One region of the Lysinibacillus sp. NPDC048646 genome, then DNA from elsewhere that is predicted to be linked to it. Evidence: riboswitches for the same ligand, from Rfam matches in the RefSeq annotation. Region 1 holds a riboswitch; each other region holds the start of a gene.

Evidence for each region. A riboswitch is a leader RNA that binds a small molecule or an ion and turns the genes downstream of it on or off. The one in region 1 is predicted to bind S-adenosylmethionine.
Region 2: it holds a riboswitch for S-adenosylmethionine, as region 1 does, so the genes downstream of both, ACQKII_RS23110 (YezD family protein) here and ACQKII_RS06745 (O-acetylhomoserine aminocarboxypropyltransferase/cysteine synthase family protein) in region 1, are expected to answer to the same signal.
Region 3: it holds a riboswitch for S-adenosylmethionine, as region 1 does, so the genes downstream of both, ACQKII_RS07245 (MetQ/NlpA family ABC transporter substrate-binding protein) here and ACQKII_RS06745 (O-acetylhomoserine aminocarboxypropyltransferase/cysteine synthase family protein) in region 1, are expected to answer to the same signal.

Annotation. Positions count from the first base shown of each region.
Region 1 is NZ_JBNNLZ010000004.1:39,916-44,783, reverse strand. It holds gene ACQKII_RS06755 (homoserine dehydrogenase) at 1-906, opposite strand, end outside; gene ACQKII_RS06750 (hypothetical protein) at 1,419-1,805, opposite strand; gene ACQKII_RS06745 (O-acetylhomoserine aminocarboxypropyltransferase/cysteine synthase family protein) at 2,308-3,609, opposite strand; SAM riboswitch class I at 3,728-3,841, opposite strand; gene ACQKII_RS06740 (glycerol-3-phosphate acyltransferase) at 3,999-4,631, shown strand; gene ACQKII_RS06735 (DASS family sodium-coupled anion symporter) at 4,830-4,868, shown strand, end outside.
Region 2 is NZ_JBNNLZ010000036.1:6,480-11,347, forward strand. It holds gene ACQKII_RS23090 (flavin reductase family protein) at 679-1,167, shown strand; gene ACQKII_RS23095 (hypothetical protein) at 1,440-1,856, shown strand; gene ACQKII_RS23100 (hypothetical protein) at 1,849-2,043, opposite strand; gene ACQKII_RS23105 (ECF transporter S component) at 2,064-2,621, opposite strand; gene ACQKII_RS23110 (YezD family protein) at 2,864-3,019, opposite strand; SAM riboswitch class I at 3,091-3,187, opposite strand; gene ACQKII_RS23115 (hypothetical protein) at 3,512-3,769, opposite strand; gene helD (RNA polymerase recycling motor HelD) at 4,199-4,868, shown strand, end outside.
Region 3 is NZ_JBNNLZ010000004.1:148,491-153,358, forward strand. It holds gene ACQKII_RS07230 (enoyl-CoA hydratase/isomerase family protein) at 1-360, opposite strand, end outside; gene ACQKII_RS07235 (methionine ABC transporter permease) at 374-1,045, opposite strand; gene ACQKII_RS07240 (methionine ABC transporter ATP-binding protein) at 1,038-2,063, opposite strand; gene ACQKII_RS07245 (MetQ/NlpA family ABC transporter substrate-binding protein) at 2,125-2,955, opposite strand; SAM riboswitch class I at 3,046-3,149, opposite strand; gene ACQKII_RS07250 (PPC domain-containing DNA-binding protein) at 3,356-3,859, shown strand; gene ACQKII_RS07255 (pyridoxal phosphate-dependent aminotransferase) at 3,914-4,868, opposite strand, start outside.

The DNA of each region.
Region 1 (4,868 bases):
ACCTGCCCCTGGTCCAACAAGCGTTAATGTACCAATGTAATTTGTGTCCAACGCTACTGCATTATTCACGTCGTCAACTGGGTAAAGTGGGTGTTCTTTATCCACTAGTTGTGGACCAACCTTTGCCACTACACGACCATCAGCAAGCTTTTCAACCTCTGCCACGTGGCGATAACGCAAGCCTTTTTCACATGCATCTTTTACTTGCTCAGCCGAAATACTATCAATACCAATTACTTCAACATCAGCCCAGTCTGGTTGTTCGCCAAATGCTAATGCACTTAAAATCATTAATTTTTTGAAGGCATCCTGACCTGAGACATCATTATATGGATCAGCTTCGGCATAGCCTAATTTTTGTGCCTCTATTAGAGCATTGTCGAAGGACCAACCCTCTGCACGCATTTTCGTTAAAATATAGTTACATGTACCATTTAAAACGCCTTGGATACGACTTACATCATTCACAAGTAAAATGTTTTTCATCGTTTTAATGACAGGCACACCACCAGCTGTTGTTGCCTCGAATCCAACAAAGACACCATTTGCTTTAGCAAGTTCCTGTAGCGCTAAACCACGCTTTGCAAACATCACTTTATTAGCGGTAATCACATGACATTTATGTTCAACAGCACGCTTCAAATAGCCAAAAGCCGGTTCTTCATTGACGATTGCTTCAAAAACAACCTGCATACCTGGCTCTGCTAAAACTTCATCCATACTTGTTGTCATCAAATGCGCAGTACCGGGTACGCGTTCACGGCTAGTATCTGTAACTAAAATTTTCGCTACTTCTAACTCAATACCTAATTTATTTTTAAGCTCTTCCCGCTTTTCGTTTAAAATATGATAAATACCTTGACCTACTGTTCCAAATCCTAAGATCGCTGCCTTTATAGTTGCCATTCCTGTTATTCCCTCCAACGTACACTTCCGCGGTTTTAATGAAGATAAAAATCTGTGCCTCACACAAATTCAAATAATTCAAAATTCAACTTATAGAAAATTGTAACGTAAATAAATGCTTTGCACAAGAAAAATCTTTCTAGGATGGACATTTGTTTTCTCTAGATGTGCAAAAGAAATCGGTTTCATTCCCTTTATTATACGCTTTTTCGGTTATTCTATAATTTTTGAACAAAAATTGACGATTCCTTTATAAAAAAATTACGTCTTTCTTCTATTATATATATGTATGTAAAGGCGTATTATAGAATTGTTCTTTTGAAGATAGTAACAAAAATATTTTTCTTTACATACGAGACTGTATACAAATTAAAGTATCTCACAAAATTTCTTTTTCCTGTCTATCTACACAAATTATAGTTAAATCAAATTCACTTCTGTTTTAATGTGATTAACAAAAAAGCTCATTCCCTATAGCAGTAGAGAATGAGCTGATATTATATAAGGGAGATTTAGCTTGCTTTTGTTAATAATAGATAGCGGTAATGAGCTAAAGCTACTTGCACAAGAATCTCTTCCTCTTGTGTAAAGTTTGGTACAGAATATGTACGTTCAACTAATTGAAATGTACCATATTTCAAATAATACTCTGTTGCTGGTAGTGAAATATGACTTGTACCATATGCTTGATAGGTCTCAAAAACCTCTTTCACTGCATAGCTTTTCTCTTCAGTACTCACAATTTCCTTAAAAGCAGTATGCCCAAAAGTTTGATGCCATTTTTTTTCAACTATCGACAGTAAGCTTTGAATGGAGATATTGTTCACAAACTCATGACTTTCATTTAATTCGTAAATAAAATAAGACGCGACGTTATGTGCACTATAAACATTTCCCATTTCAAACACTCCTTTTTCGATTTTTTTTGGATGAGAGTAGCAGCTGGCTATGCGACTACTCTCTTATCTTGCTATATATTCAAAAGTGGGGGAGCACTTATGAAAACAATTTTATTTTTTCATTTTCCATCACTGCATCGACTACCTTTAAAATCAATAGGATGTGTGTTTCTTGCAGAGCCTATGACCTATACGCTCTAACAATGAACAACTATCGAATGAGATCAGATGTTATTGTAAATGAATTCACTGTCGTTCTTGGTTGGTAGCCTTCGAACCTTTAACTTAATCCCTAGTATACAACATGGCTTTAAGTATGTCAATAATGCTTATAAAATTACTAGGTATTATTTATTGAAAAATTCAGACAAACAACCGAATGGGGTTTTTACTTCATGTAGCAACGTTTCACGTATTGCCAAATGAGGCTTTTCAAATGAGAAAATACGTAAACATTACAACACGCAAGCATCTTTATCTGAACGATTATTTTTACTAAGGATTACGCTTCTACTTCTTGTTGAGCTGCAGTTACTTGTGCAATCGCTTGTTCTAAATCGGTGATGATGTCTTCTACTGCTTCTAAGCCAATAGATAAGCGAACGAGCGACTCGGTTACTCCAGTCTGTATTAATTCTTCAGCAGATAACTGCTGGTGTGTAGTAGATGCTGGATGAATAATTAATGATTTAGCATCCCCTACGTTTGCTACGTGTGAGAATAATTTCACACTGTCAATTAGTTTACGACCTGCTTCACGTCCACCTTTAATGCCAAATGTAAGCACAGAACCAAAGCCATTTTTCAAGTATTTTTTGGCTAACTCATGGGTAGCGAAATCCTCTAAACCATTGTAATTTACATATTCCACAGATGGGTGGTTACGTAAATATTCAGCCACAGCTAATGCATTTTCGTTGTGTTTAGGGATACGCAAATGAAGCGTTTCTAAACCTTGTAATAAGTTAAATGCTGCATCAGCACTTAAAGTTGGTCCGAAATCCCGCAATAATTGCACACGCAGTTTTGTGGCAAACGCTGCTGCTGCTGTATCGATACCGTAACGTATACCGTGGTAGGAAGCATCCGGCTCTGTAAAGCCAGGGAATCTTCCTTGTGTCCAGTCAAATTTCCCTGCATCTACAACAACACCACCTAAAGTCGTTCCGTGACCGCCGATCCATTTTGTTGCTGAGTGAACGACAATATCTGCACCAAAATCAATTGGAGTAGAGCCATATGGAGAAGCAAATGTACTATCGATAATTAGTGGTAAGCCATTTTCATGTGCGATGTTAGCTACTGTTTCTACATCTAGTACTTTTAAACTTGGATTGCCGTAACCTTCAGCAAATATGGCTTTTGTTTTTTCGTTAATGGCTGAACGGAAATTCTCTGGGTTCGTCTCATCTACAAAAATAGTTTTAATACCGTAGTTTGGTAATGTATTTGCTAGTAAGTTATATGTGCCTCCGTATAAAGAACTTGCTGCTACGATTTCATCGCCTGCACCCGCAAGATTTAAAATTGAAAATGCGATAGCCGCTGCACCTGATGAAAGTGCTACTGCTGCTGTCCCACCTTCTAATAAAGCAACGCGTTTTTCAAAAACGTCTACAGTTGGGTTGGTAATACGTGTATAAATATTGCCCGCTTCTTCTAGAGCGAAAAGACGTTGCGCATGAGCAGTGTCTTTAAATACGAAAGCTGTTGAACGGTATACTGGCACTGTACGAGAGCCTGTGACTGGATCGGGCTCTTGGCCTCCGTGTAATAGTAATGTCTCTGGTCTAAAATTAGTCATTATTGTTCCTCCTAAAATGGTTATTTTTTTACGATGGTACCGGAGATGAGGAGGATTTTCTGTAGAAAACAAAAACCCTCTTCAGTTAAGAAGAGGGTTGCGGTTGCAAGTTTTCCTCCCCTTATCTGCCAGATCCAAGTAAGAATCTGTAGGAATTAGCACCTTAGCAAGTAAGTTACTTGCTGGTTGCCGGGCATCATAGGGCCTATCCCTCCGCCGCTCTTGATAAGAGTATGTGATTCAATTTCCATCGTTGTTACACAGTATAAACATAGACTTTTTTTCTGTCAACACTAAAATTTCATTTTTTCTGAAACTTCTGTCTGCTCCTTTACGTAATATGAACGCATACAATACTTTAAAATATATTTATTGAGAGGAGTATTTTTATGGTAAAAGCCTTGATAATTTGTCTTATCGTTGGCTATCTAATTGGCTGTTTTCACGGCTCAAAAGTAGCGCAATTTTTATCGGGGGTAGATTTAAAAAAGGCTGGGCATGGCAATCCAGGTGCCTCAAATGCAACTCTTTCGCTCGGTTGGAAATACGGTATATTAGTGGCACTAATTGATATTGGTAAAGGCGTTGCCGCCATTATTGGTGTACATCTATATTTAGCTAATACTTCGCATTTAACGGACGTACAAATTTGGCTCTTAACGTATACAATTGCTGCTGGTGTAATTTTAGGGCATAATTTCCCCTTTCATATGGGCTTCAATGGAGGTAAAGGAACCGCTTCGATTATAGGAATTTTGCTTGCTGTCGATTGGAAAATCGGACTAGTTGCACTCATATTATTTGTCATTTTATCATTTGCCACTAACTATTTAATCGTCGGTGTCCTTGAATTTTATGTAGTATTTTGTACAGCTACTTACTTATGGATTCCAGGAATAGGTCCAACAATAATTGCACTTCTACTTTTTGGCATAGCACTTGTCTTACATATTGAAAATATTAAACGATTACTCCAAGGTACCGAACCTAAAGTAACTTCTGCTTTTAAGAAAAAGAAATAATATGATTTTGGATATTATTGTATTTTTTGTGACCATCCATTCTCTCGTTATAACTTAATATTGCTGTAAACAGAGATTTTTTTACATTCTTTTACTTTTTACAATAAATAGACAAAATTACTTTCTTAAAAAAACATTTTACTTACCGATGTTATAGGAAACTATCGTCATATTTATCGTTAGAAAGGATGAATTAATATGTCTTCTCTCGAGAAAACAGCACCTAAACGCAATTTA
Region 2 (4,868 bases), on a different contig from region 1:
ACAAGAAGTCATTGAATTAGCGCTAAAAATTGCCCCTTGCGCATTAATTCACAAACGGGTCGCAACGTCGTGTTATGAAAGGAGCAGCTTGATACATTTTGGCAGCTCGCTTTAAATAATGCGCTAGAACAAACTGCTGTTGAGCGTATTGCATCAACAACTGCACGTTTTCATGGTTTTGCTGCAGGCTATGGAACCGTCTTATTCTTCGAAGATTATGAGGTCCCGGACAGTTACCAAGAGAAATTCCCGAAGTTAAAAGATCAATTTCCGATTTGGGCGCAGCAAGGTGCAGGTATGCTTCAATATGTAATTTGGACAGTACTAGAGCAAGAGTGATATGGTGCTAGCTTACAACACTATTACCCAGAATTGTCGGAAGAATTGCGTGCAGCTTGGCATATCGAATACACTGGCAGCTCATTGCTCAAATGCCATTTGGTGAGTCAACCGCCGAACCACGCGAAAAAGATATTGTGCCCGTGGAACAACATCTTTTTATCATAAAGTGAAACTTCAATCAGTGGGGGTTTTCCTCATCCCCACTGATTATTAGTTGAACCAATCGGGCTTTTACGGGCGGTTGATCTCCCACTTATATTTTTTGCTTCACTTAAATCTTGAAGTGGGAGTCATACGGCCCGTTTATGCGGGATAAAATAACAAGAGGTGATTGACATGACTGACAAAGTAACAGCATTTAAACAAGCTTTAGGCAATTACCCAACAGGCGTCACAGTTGTTACAGCTTATAATGACGCGAACGAACCAATTGGCTTAACGGTCAATTCCTTTACATCTGTTTCTATTGAACCATTGCTCATCTTATGGTCACTCGATAAAAGATCACAACTTCATGCGCCATTTTTAGCAGCTCCCAAATTTGCTGTCAATATTTTAGCGAGCGATCAAGCACATTTATGTACATTATTTTCGAGTAAAATTCCTGACCGTTTTGCCCAAACAACTTGGTCAACTTCCGGACATGGTTTACCGATTTTACATGATACATTATCCACATTACAATGCGAAACATTTAAGCAAGTCGATGCAGGTGACCATACAATATTCATTGGGCATGTCTTGGAAATTGATAATGCGCAAAAAGAACCACTGCTCTATCATCGTCGGCATTTAGGTCAAATTCCTACAAGTTTTTACGATTAACCTACCCCTTTATCGTAATATGCTAAGAAAAATAAGTGACTTCACTATTCATTTTACGCAGACCATTGGCTTTCGTGCAAAAAACATGCGTATAGGTCACTTCTATTTCTATTCGGAAGAGAGTTATCTCAAGTTCACACTTTGAGGTAACTCCTTTTTTTGTTGAATCAACCCACTTTCATTCATATAGCAGGAAGTTCTATCGCACAACGAGAATTCTATTGTTTGAGGAGGAATTATCTTACACAAGGAAAGGAATGTAGACAATAACAATGTTGCCCTTTAAAAAAATGCTCATCCTCATCTTAGTGGTCTTTATGACCGCCAGTTGCGCAGGTATAGAAAGACAAATAATAATCGTGGAAAAACAGTATGAAACTGGTATGTATGAGGACTTTCAGGAAATTACCAATCGAAAAAAAGTAAATGTAGTAAAAAAGATACTTCATAATGCGAAATGGCAACAGATGAAAGTAGATATGGCCAGAGAGGCTGACTATCAATTCATTTTTCAATTTGTCGATCCGAATATCCAAACAAAGGCGATCCTCTACTCCATTTGGATAAGTCCAGACAAAGACACATTAGAAGTTGTAGCAGGTGACAATCAATATGTACACCTCAACAACGAAGATTCTCAAAAGCTATTCGAAGCCCTAACAGACACGAATCTTGCCGATATCAATTAAAAAACGTCCATTTCACCATGGACGTCCCTCTCGGAATTAAGAGCTTTAAAAGTCCACTGTCCCGTATTAAATCTCGCTCATTTTTAGCATTCCCCCCTGCTTGATCTCGCGTAACGGCTGTTTCCTTAAATTTTTCCGCAAGCGAAATTGCGATTTCTTCAATACTTTTAACTACTTTTGTCGTCATTATTATTCCTCCTGTTTTTACTATGTACAATTATATTTCAAGCGTTGCTGGGTCAACCAAACACGAATATTGCGGAATACTATTATTGTCACAATCATGACAATGACACCTTTCACGAGATTGAATGGTAAAATCCCTAGAACAATCATATCTTTTAAGGCATCGCCCTTCACAGGTTCCATTCCTAAAAACAAGGTGTACATCGGTAGGAAAAGCACATAATTCAGGAGACTCATACCAACTGCCATCGAAACTGTACCTGCAAGCAAACCAATGACAAGCCCCTTACCACGCTGAATTTTTGAATAGCAGAAATACACTGGGATGATGAATAACACGCCTGTTGTAAAGTTGGCTAAATGCCCTACCGGTACACCCGTCATGCTTCCTGACAATAACCAATCCAACATATTTTTTAATAGCTCCACTAAAATCCCCGCAACTGGCCCCATCGTCATTGCTGCTAATAAGGCTGGCACATCACTAAAATCTACCTGTAGGAAACTGGGAAACGGTGGTAATGGAAAATTAAATAACATCAGTACAATAGATATACTACTCAGTACACCAATATTCATGAAATATCTTAATTTCAAAATGCTCACTCCTTTTTAAATCACTGCTAATTAAGAAACACTTCGATCAGATGGGTATTTTTTATACCTACGGATCGTACGTTGAACCAATCGGGCTTTTACAGTCAGTTCGGCGCCCGTCTTACTGACCGTTCATGCGGGTAAAAAAAAGACCACACATAAGCAAAGGGATGATCCCTGCTTATGATGTGGCCTCCAGATTTCTAGTCAGCTGCGTTTATTCGCTATTTTTTTTGTGGAAATCTTTGCTTTTCAAGTCGATTAATTTGCACAATAACACCATCTTGAATGGTGATATGCACCTCGCCAAATTGTAGATTTTGAATAGCATTGGCAATCACTTCTAATTTCTTGTCATCAACCTTTGCTGTTTGAGACATTCGATACACCCCTTCTTTTTCATACTTTTTTGTACAAAAGAGGTCAACGCATCATGATGATTCGATGGACCCCCTTATCTCTTAGAAAACTCTGCTGGATTTGGCACCGATTCATATCGGTTGCCGAGGCTTCATTGGGCCAAGTCCCTCCACCTCTCTTGATAAGGTATTACGTTTCACTTGGAAATAATTCTATAATTCTGAAAACCTATTGTCAATATAAATGTTACAAAACCTAGACGATTACTATGAAATTAAGTAAAATGGTTCATTTTGTAAAAAATATCCGTTCGCTTATAGTCAAAATTAAGCGAACGGATGTTTTTTTACTTTAGAGGGATACAGGAGAGAAAAAGCTATTCGAATCTAAACCCGCCTCGTTTATTAGTCGTTAATCTAAAAAAATCCTGCTTCGTTCGTTCGCTCAATAAGAAAAGCTGCCTTTGATTTCGGCAGCTGTGTCTTAAACTCTTACCTCCGTTCGTTAAATAATCATCTAGCTGGAACTGGCATATATTTTGTGAAATAAGCACCTAAAATCAACAAAATTACCGTAATAGACCAATTCAATAGTCCCATAAAGTCAAACCAATAAGCGAGCAGATTTGTTACAGCAATTAAATATAAACAAATTGTCGTTAAAGTACTTTTAATCCCTGTGATACCCGCTTTTTTTCTTTTTTGAACCACAACCGATATTGAAAAAATAAGTGCAATTATTAGTATAGTAGATAAAATAATCTGTACCAATTTACATTCCCCCTTCGTAGTAATCGTAAGATTTTAATTCTTTCTAAATATTCGTTGCGAAACTTATTAAGGTTCAATTCTTATTGCGTTAAACTGTTCTTATAAAACAATCGCACGCTGTTAGTTAAATAAGAAAAAAAACAGAAATTAATGAAGGTTTATATATTTCAGCGTAAAATTGTAGTCAAAAAAGCACCCGCTTATCTAGTGGGTGCGTGTTTCTTGCATTCAATTGGTGTATGTTAAAACAAAAAGCATTAAGAATCCACAAGTATAGAAATCATGTCCAATACATTGAAAAAAATGAGAACCTGTGGTAAATTTATATAGATATATGCTTAAAAATAATAATGTGCATTATATCCCTATTATAGATTATACAATATACTTTTTCGTTTGTCAATCCCAATTTTTTAAGGAGTGGTTGCTATGGATTCAGAATTTCAGCAGGAGCAAAAACGAGTGGACAGTGTAATAGAGACGATAACGCAGCAAATCAGCAAATTAGAGGAAGAAACTTCTCGGCGTCGGAACGAACTGGTTAATATACGTAAACACTTTTGGGATGAAGTCAAGGTGAATGTTGATACCTTTGACGATTATCTCGAGACCATCATCGGTTTGAGACAAGAGGCTCAAGCACTATCAGTAAGCCAAAGCACCCATAAACATGCATCCAAGAGATTGTCCACGCTGCGCCGTATGCAGAAGGCTCCCTACTTCGGTCGAATTGATTTCATCGAGGAAGGAAATTCAACTCAGGAACAATTCTATATTGGCATCTCCTCACTTATGGATGAAAGTGGAGATGATTTCCTTATCTACGACTGGAGAGCACCGGTCTCAAGTGTCTACTATGATTACCAGCCCGGCCCTGCTCAGTATGCAACACCTGGAGGCGTATTCCAAGGCATATTGGAGAAAAAGTGGCAATATCTTATCCGCGGCGGTGTTCTCCAATCCATGTTCGATACCAGCCTTACCATTGGAGACGAGATTTTACAACAGGTGCTGGGCAAAGGGACTGACAAACATATGCACAGTATAGTAGCGACCATTCAACAGGAGCAAAACCGAATTATTCGTCATGATCGTGGGA
Region 3 (4,868 bases), 110 kb from region 1:
ACAAGCATTGGCTAATTCCAAACCGCCACCTATAGCTAAGCCCTGTATCATTGCAATTGTAGGCTGTGGGAATTTATAGAGTGCATCAATAGCTTTCAATGCTAATTCGTTGTAAGCTTTAGCGTTTTCAGCTGCATAACGAATATCTAAAAATTCACGAATATCAGCGCCTGAGCAAAAGGCAATGTCATTTACGCCGCGCACAATCAGTACTTTAATAGAAGAATCTTCACGTAAACTTTCAAGGTTATCTAAAACGGCTTGGAACATTTCTCTCGATAAAGAATTACGTTTATCAGGACGATTTAAAACTAACGTAGCAATATAGCCATTTCTCTCTACATATATTTCGTTTGTCATGCGAATCCTCCTACTAATCTTTCTTTAGTTTTGCAGCAAAACGGTTACCAAGTGATTGAATACTTTGGACAAGAATAATTAAAATAAAGACGGTTGCATACATCACATCAACTTCATAGCGTAAGTGACCGTAACGGTATGCTAAGTCACCTAGTCCACCAGCACCAACCATTCCTGCCATTGCAGTTGCCCCAATCAGACCGACTGTAGCAATTGTTAAACCTAAAATAATAGATGGACGAGCTTCACGTAGTAATACATGCCAAATAATATGACGACGTTTAATACCCATTGCTGTATAAGCTTCCACCACGCCAGCGTCCACTTCTAAAAGCGCTGTTTCCATTAAACGAGCAATATAAGGGGCAGTATAGATGACAAGTGGTACAATAACACCTTTTACGCCAATCGTTGTCCCTACGATTATCTTCGTAAATGGAAGGATGAAGAATAGTAAAATGATGAATGGTACAGAACGGACGATATTAATGAGTAAATTGACAAGTTGATACAAAAATTTATTTTCAAAGGATTGTCCAGGGCGTGTTAAAACGATTAAAAGCCCTAAAGGAATCCCGATTAAAATGGAGAACAATAAAGAAATACCGACCATTTGAAAGGTTTCAATCATAGATTTCCCAATAATGTGTGACCAATCTGTAAAGAAGTTTTGAATGCTATCCATGTAGTTCGCCTCCCAATTCCTCAATGGCTACGCCGTTTTCTGTGAAAAACGTAAGTGCTTTTTGTACGATATGTACTTCACCGTTTAAATGGACAACGATATTACCGACAATGCCATTTTTTAATTCAATAATATTGGCTGTTAAAATGTTTGGCTGTACATCATAAATTTTGCTTACTTCGGCAAGTAAAGGCTTTCCAGTACTTTCGCCTAAAAAAGTTAAACGAATGACACTGCCTGAAACATTTAACTGTTTGATTAGCGTAGGGGATAAATTACGTTGTGAAATAGTATTTAAAAATTTTCGAGTCGTTGGATGTTGGGGTCTTGCAAAAAGCTCAATAGCAGAGCCAAACTCTACGACTTTACCAGCCTCAAGAACCGAAACGTCATCGCAAATCTTTTGTATAACATTCATTTCATGCGTAATTAGCAAAATCGTAATGCCAAGCTCACGGTTGATTTTAAGTAATAGCTCCAAAATAGCATCAGTTGTTTCAGGATCAAGTGCACTCGTTGCTTCGTCACTTAGTAAAATTTCTGGCTCTTGTGCAAGTGCGCGAGCAATCGCGACACGTTGTTTTTGACCACCTGATAATTGACTTGGATAGCTATCTAATTTCTCTGTCAGGCCAACAATTTCAGCGTACTTAGCAACACGATTTTTCACTTCACTGTCGTTATAACCAAGCAGCTTTAACGGTACGGCAATGTTGTTGTAGACTGTTGCTGTTTTTAAGAGATTAAAATGTTGGAAAATCATGCCGATTTTTTGACGTGTTTGGCGAAGGGCATTTAATGAAAGCGTTGTAATATCCACGTTATCAATAAATACTTTCCCAGCTGTAGGACGTTCTAATAAGTTCACGCATCGTATGAGTGTACTTTTACCGGCACCACTGTAGCCGATAACCCCATGAATTTCACCTTTTTTCACATGAAGATTAATGCCATCAACCGCTTTGACAGTACCTTTTTTTGATTTGAATTCTTTTGATATATTTTGTAATTGAATCATGTGATTTCTCCTTCCTAAAGGAAAAAGTTACCGTTTAGACGGTAACTTTTGTCGTGTTATATTACCAGCTTGCTATTACAGAACCATCAAATTCTTGCTCAATAAATTTACGTACTTCGTCCGATTGATAAGCATCAACGAACTTTTTAATCGTTGGGTCTTCTTTGTTTTCAGCACGCACAACAATGTAGTTTACATATGGTGAGTCAGTAGATTCTAAAAGAATGGAATCTTTTTTAGGATTGATACCAGCATCTAATGCGAAGTTTGTATTAATAGCCGCGACATCTACTTCACTTAATTGCTTTGGAATTTGTGCAGCTTCTAATTCAATAAATTTGAAGTTCTTTTTGTTTTCTTCCACATCGTGAATAGATGCTGTCAGGCCAGTGCCTTCTTTCAATTTGATATAGCCTGCTTCTTGCAGAACGAATAGGGCACGAGCTCCGTTCGTCGGATCATTTGGCAATCCAAATGTTGCACCGTCAGGAATTTCATCTAATGATTTATATTTTTCAGAGTATACACCCATTGGATTTAAAATTGTTTTTCCAACAGGCACTAAATCTGTATCATGGTCTTTGTTAAATGTATCTAGAAACGGTTCATGTTGATAGCTGTTCGCATCTAAATCACCTTGTGATAATGCAGTATTCGGTAAAACGTAATCAGAGAATGATTTTAATTCAACCTCTAAGCCATTTTCTTTTGCTACTTTCGCAGCTACCTCTGCAATTTGTTCGTGTGGGCCAGATGTTACGCCAACTACGATTTTATTTTCGTTAATAGCCTCACCATTACCTTTGCTGTCTTCCTTACTACCGCAACCGACTAATGCCACTGCTAATGTGAGACTTGCTAAACCTACTAAAAATTTGCTTTTCTTTTTCATGAAAAATTACCTCCAAAGTTGTTTTATCGGTTTTTGAAAATAAAAAAAACTCTCTTATAAACTTAAGAGAGGCTCATGAAAAGATGTCCTCTCTTATCTTTCAAACGAATATCGTTTGCAGGATTTAGCACCTTCCCAAAAAGGGGGGTTGCCGAGCTTCATAGGGCCAGTCCCTCAGCTACTCTTGATAAGAGATTTATAGTATTTTTGTAAATCCGATAGAACTAATATAATTTATAGGTTATATTAAGTCAATAAATATTTTTAATATTTTATAAAATTAAACTATATTAGATTTAGTGTTAAGGGGATAGAAACTGCCTGTAAAGACGTGAGTGCTGGGCGTGAAAGTCCCCCGTTCTATGTAAATATAATTTATTCAGGGGGAAGAGGTAAATCTATGTCTGTAAGAGTTAATTATGGGGTAGGGTCATTTGGGAAGGTTATTAGTGCACGCATCTTAATGGGGACAGATATCATTGAGGGAATTGAGGCTGTATGTGAAGAGAACGAAATTGAATCAGCAACAATTGTTAGCTGTATCGGTAGTTTTCAAAAAAGTAATTTTGTGTATTTAGTCCCGGATGAGACATCTAAAATCAAAGTACGTTTTAGTGAAGTAATTGAAAAAGAAGGGCCACTTGAATTTATTCAAGGTTCTGGCGTTATCTGTAAGCGGGATGGTGTATATGAAACCCATTTTCATGGATCGATGAGTGATCAATGGGGAGGTGTGTCTGGCGGCCATTTTGTTAAAGGTGGGAATCCCGTCATTACCGCAGATGTTGTTTTAGCAGAAGTACGGGGTGTACAGCATATCCGACGTTTCGATGAAGAAACGGGACATGTTCAATTTTATCCGTTAGAAGAGGGATTAGAGAGTCCACGAAAAATAAGTAAATAGATAAGAAAAACCGTCCAATAGGTGTAAAACACGCTGATTGGACAGTCCATCATTTTACTTAAATAAATTTAATTTCTCAATTCTAATGATAGCTTCACGTAAACGTTCTTCGCTGACAAGTAAGCCAACACGGACATAGCCTTCACCATAATCACCAAAGCCATTGCCCGCGGCAACGGCAATATCAGCGTTGTCGAGTAACAGATCAGCAAATTGCTCACTTGTATAACCTAGTGGAACAGGTAACCATGCAAAGAATGAGCCTTTTGGTGCTGTAACCTGCCAGCCAATTCGTTTGGATTCTTCTATGAGAACGTTTCGACGACGCTCGTAGGTTGCTCTTAGCTCAATTGCACAATCTTGCGAGGAAGTAAGTGCTATTGCGGCTGCCTGCTGAACAGCAGGAAATTGGCTACAAAATAAATGATCTTGAATGATATTGATAGCTTCAATTATTTTAGCGTTCCCAACGGCAAATCCAATGCGCCAGCCGGCCATATTAAATGTTTTAGATAACGTATACATTTCAATGCCGACATCTTTAGCGCCCTCTGTTTGCAGGAAGCTGACAGGTTTATTGCCATCAAAGCCAATTGCCCCATACGCAAAATCATGTGATACGATGATGTTATGTTCTTTAGCAAAACGAACTGTTTCTTCAAAAAATTCTTGTGTCGCTGTACCACCAGTGGGGTTATTCGGATAGTTTAAGTAAAGTAACTTGGCACGGGCTTTTACTTCGCCTGACAAAGCCTTATAATCAGGCAAGAAGTCGTTTTCCGCAAAAAGCGGCATGACATCAAAATTTACATTACCTAGTACAACGCCAGATAAATAGTCAGGATAGCCTGGGTCGGGTAATAGCATATAGTCGCCAGGATTTAAAACAGCCAGAGGTAGCTCAACAAGGCCAATTTTTGTACCACCAAGAATGGCTACTTCTGTATTAGGGTCAATGTCGACATTGTATTCACGTTTGTAAAAATCAGCTGCAGCTTGACGCAATTCT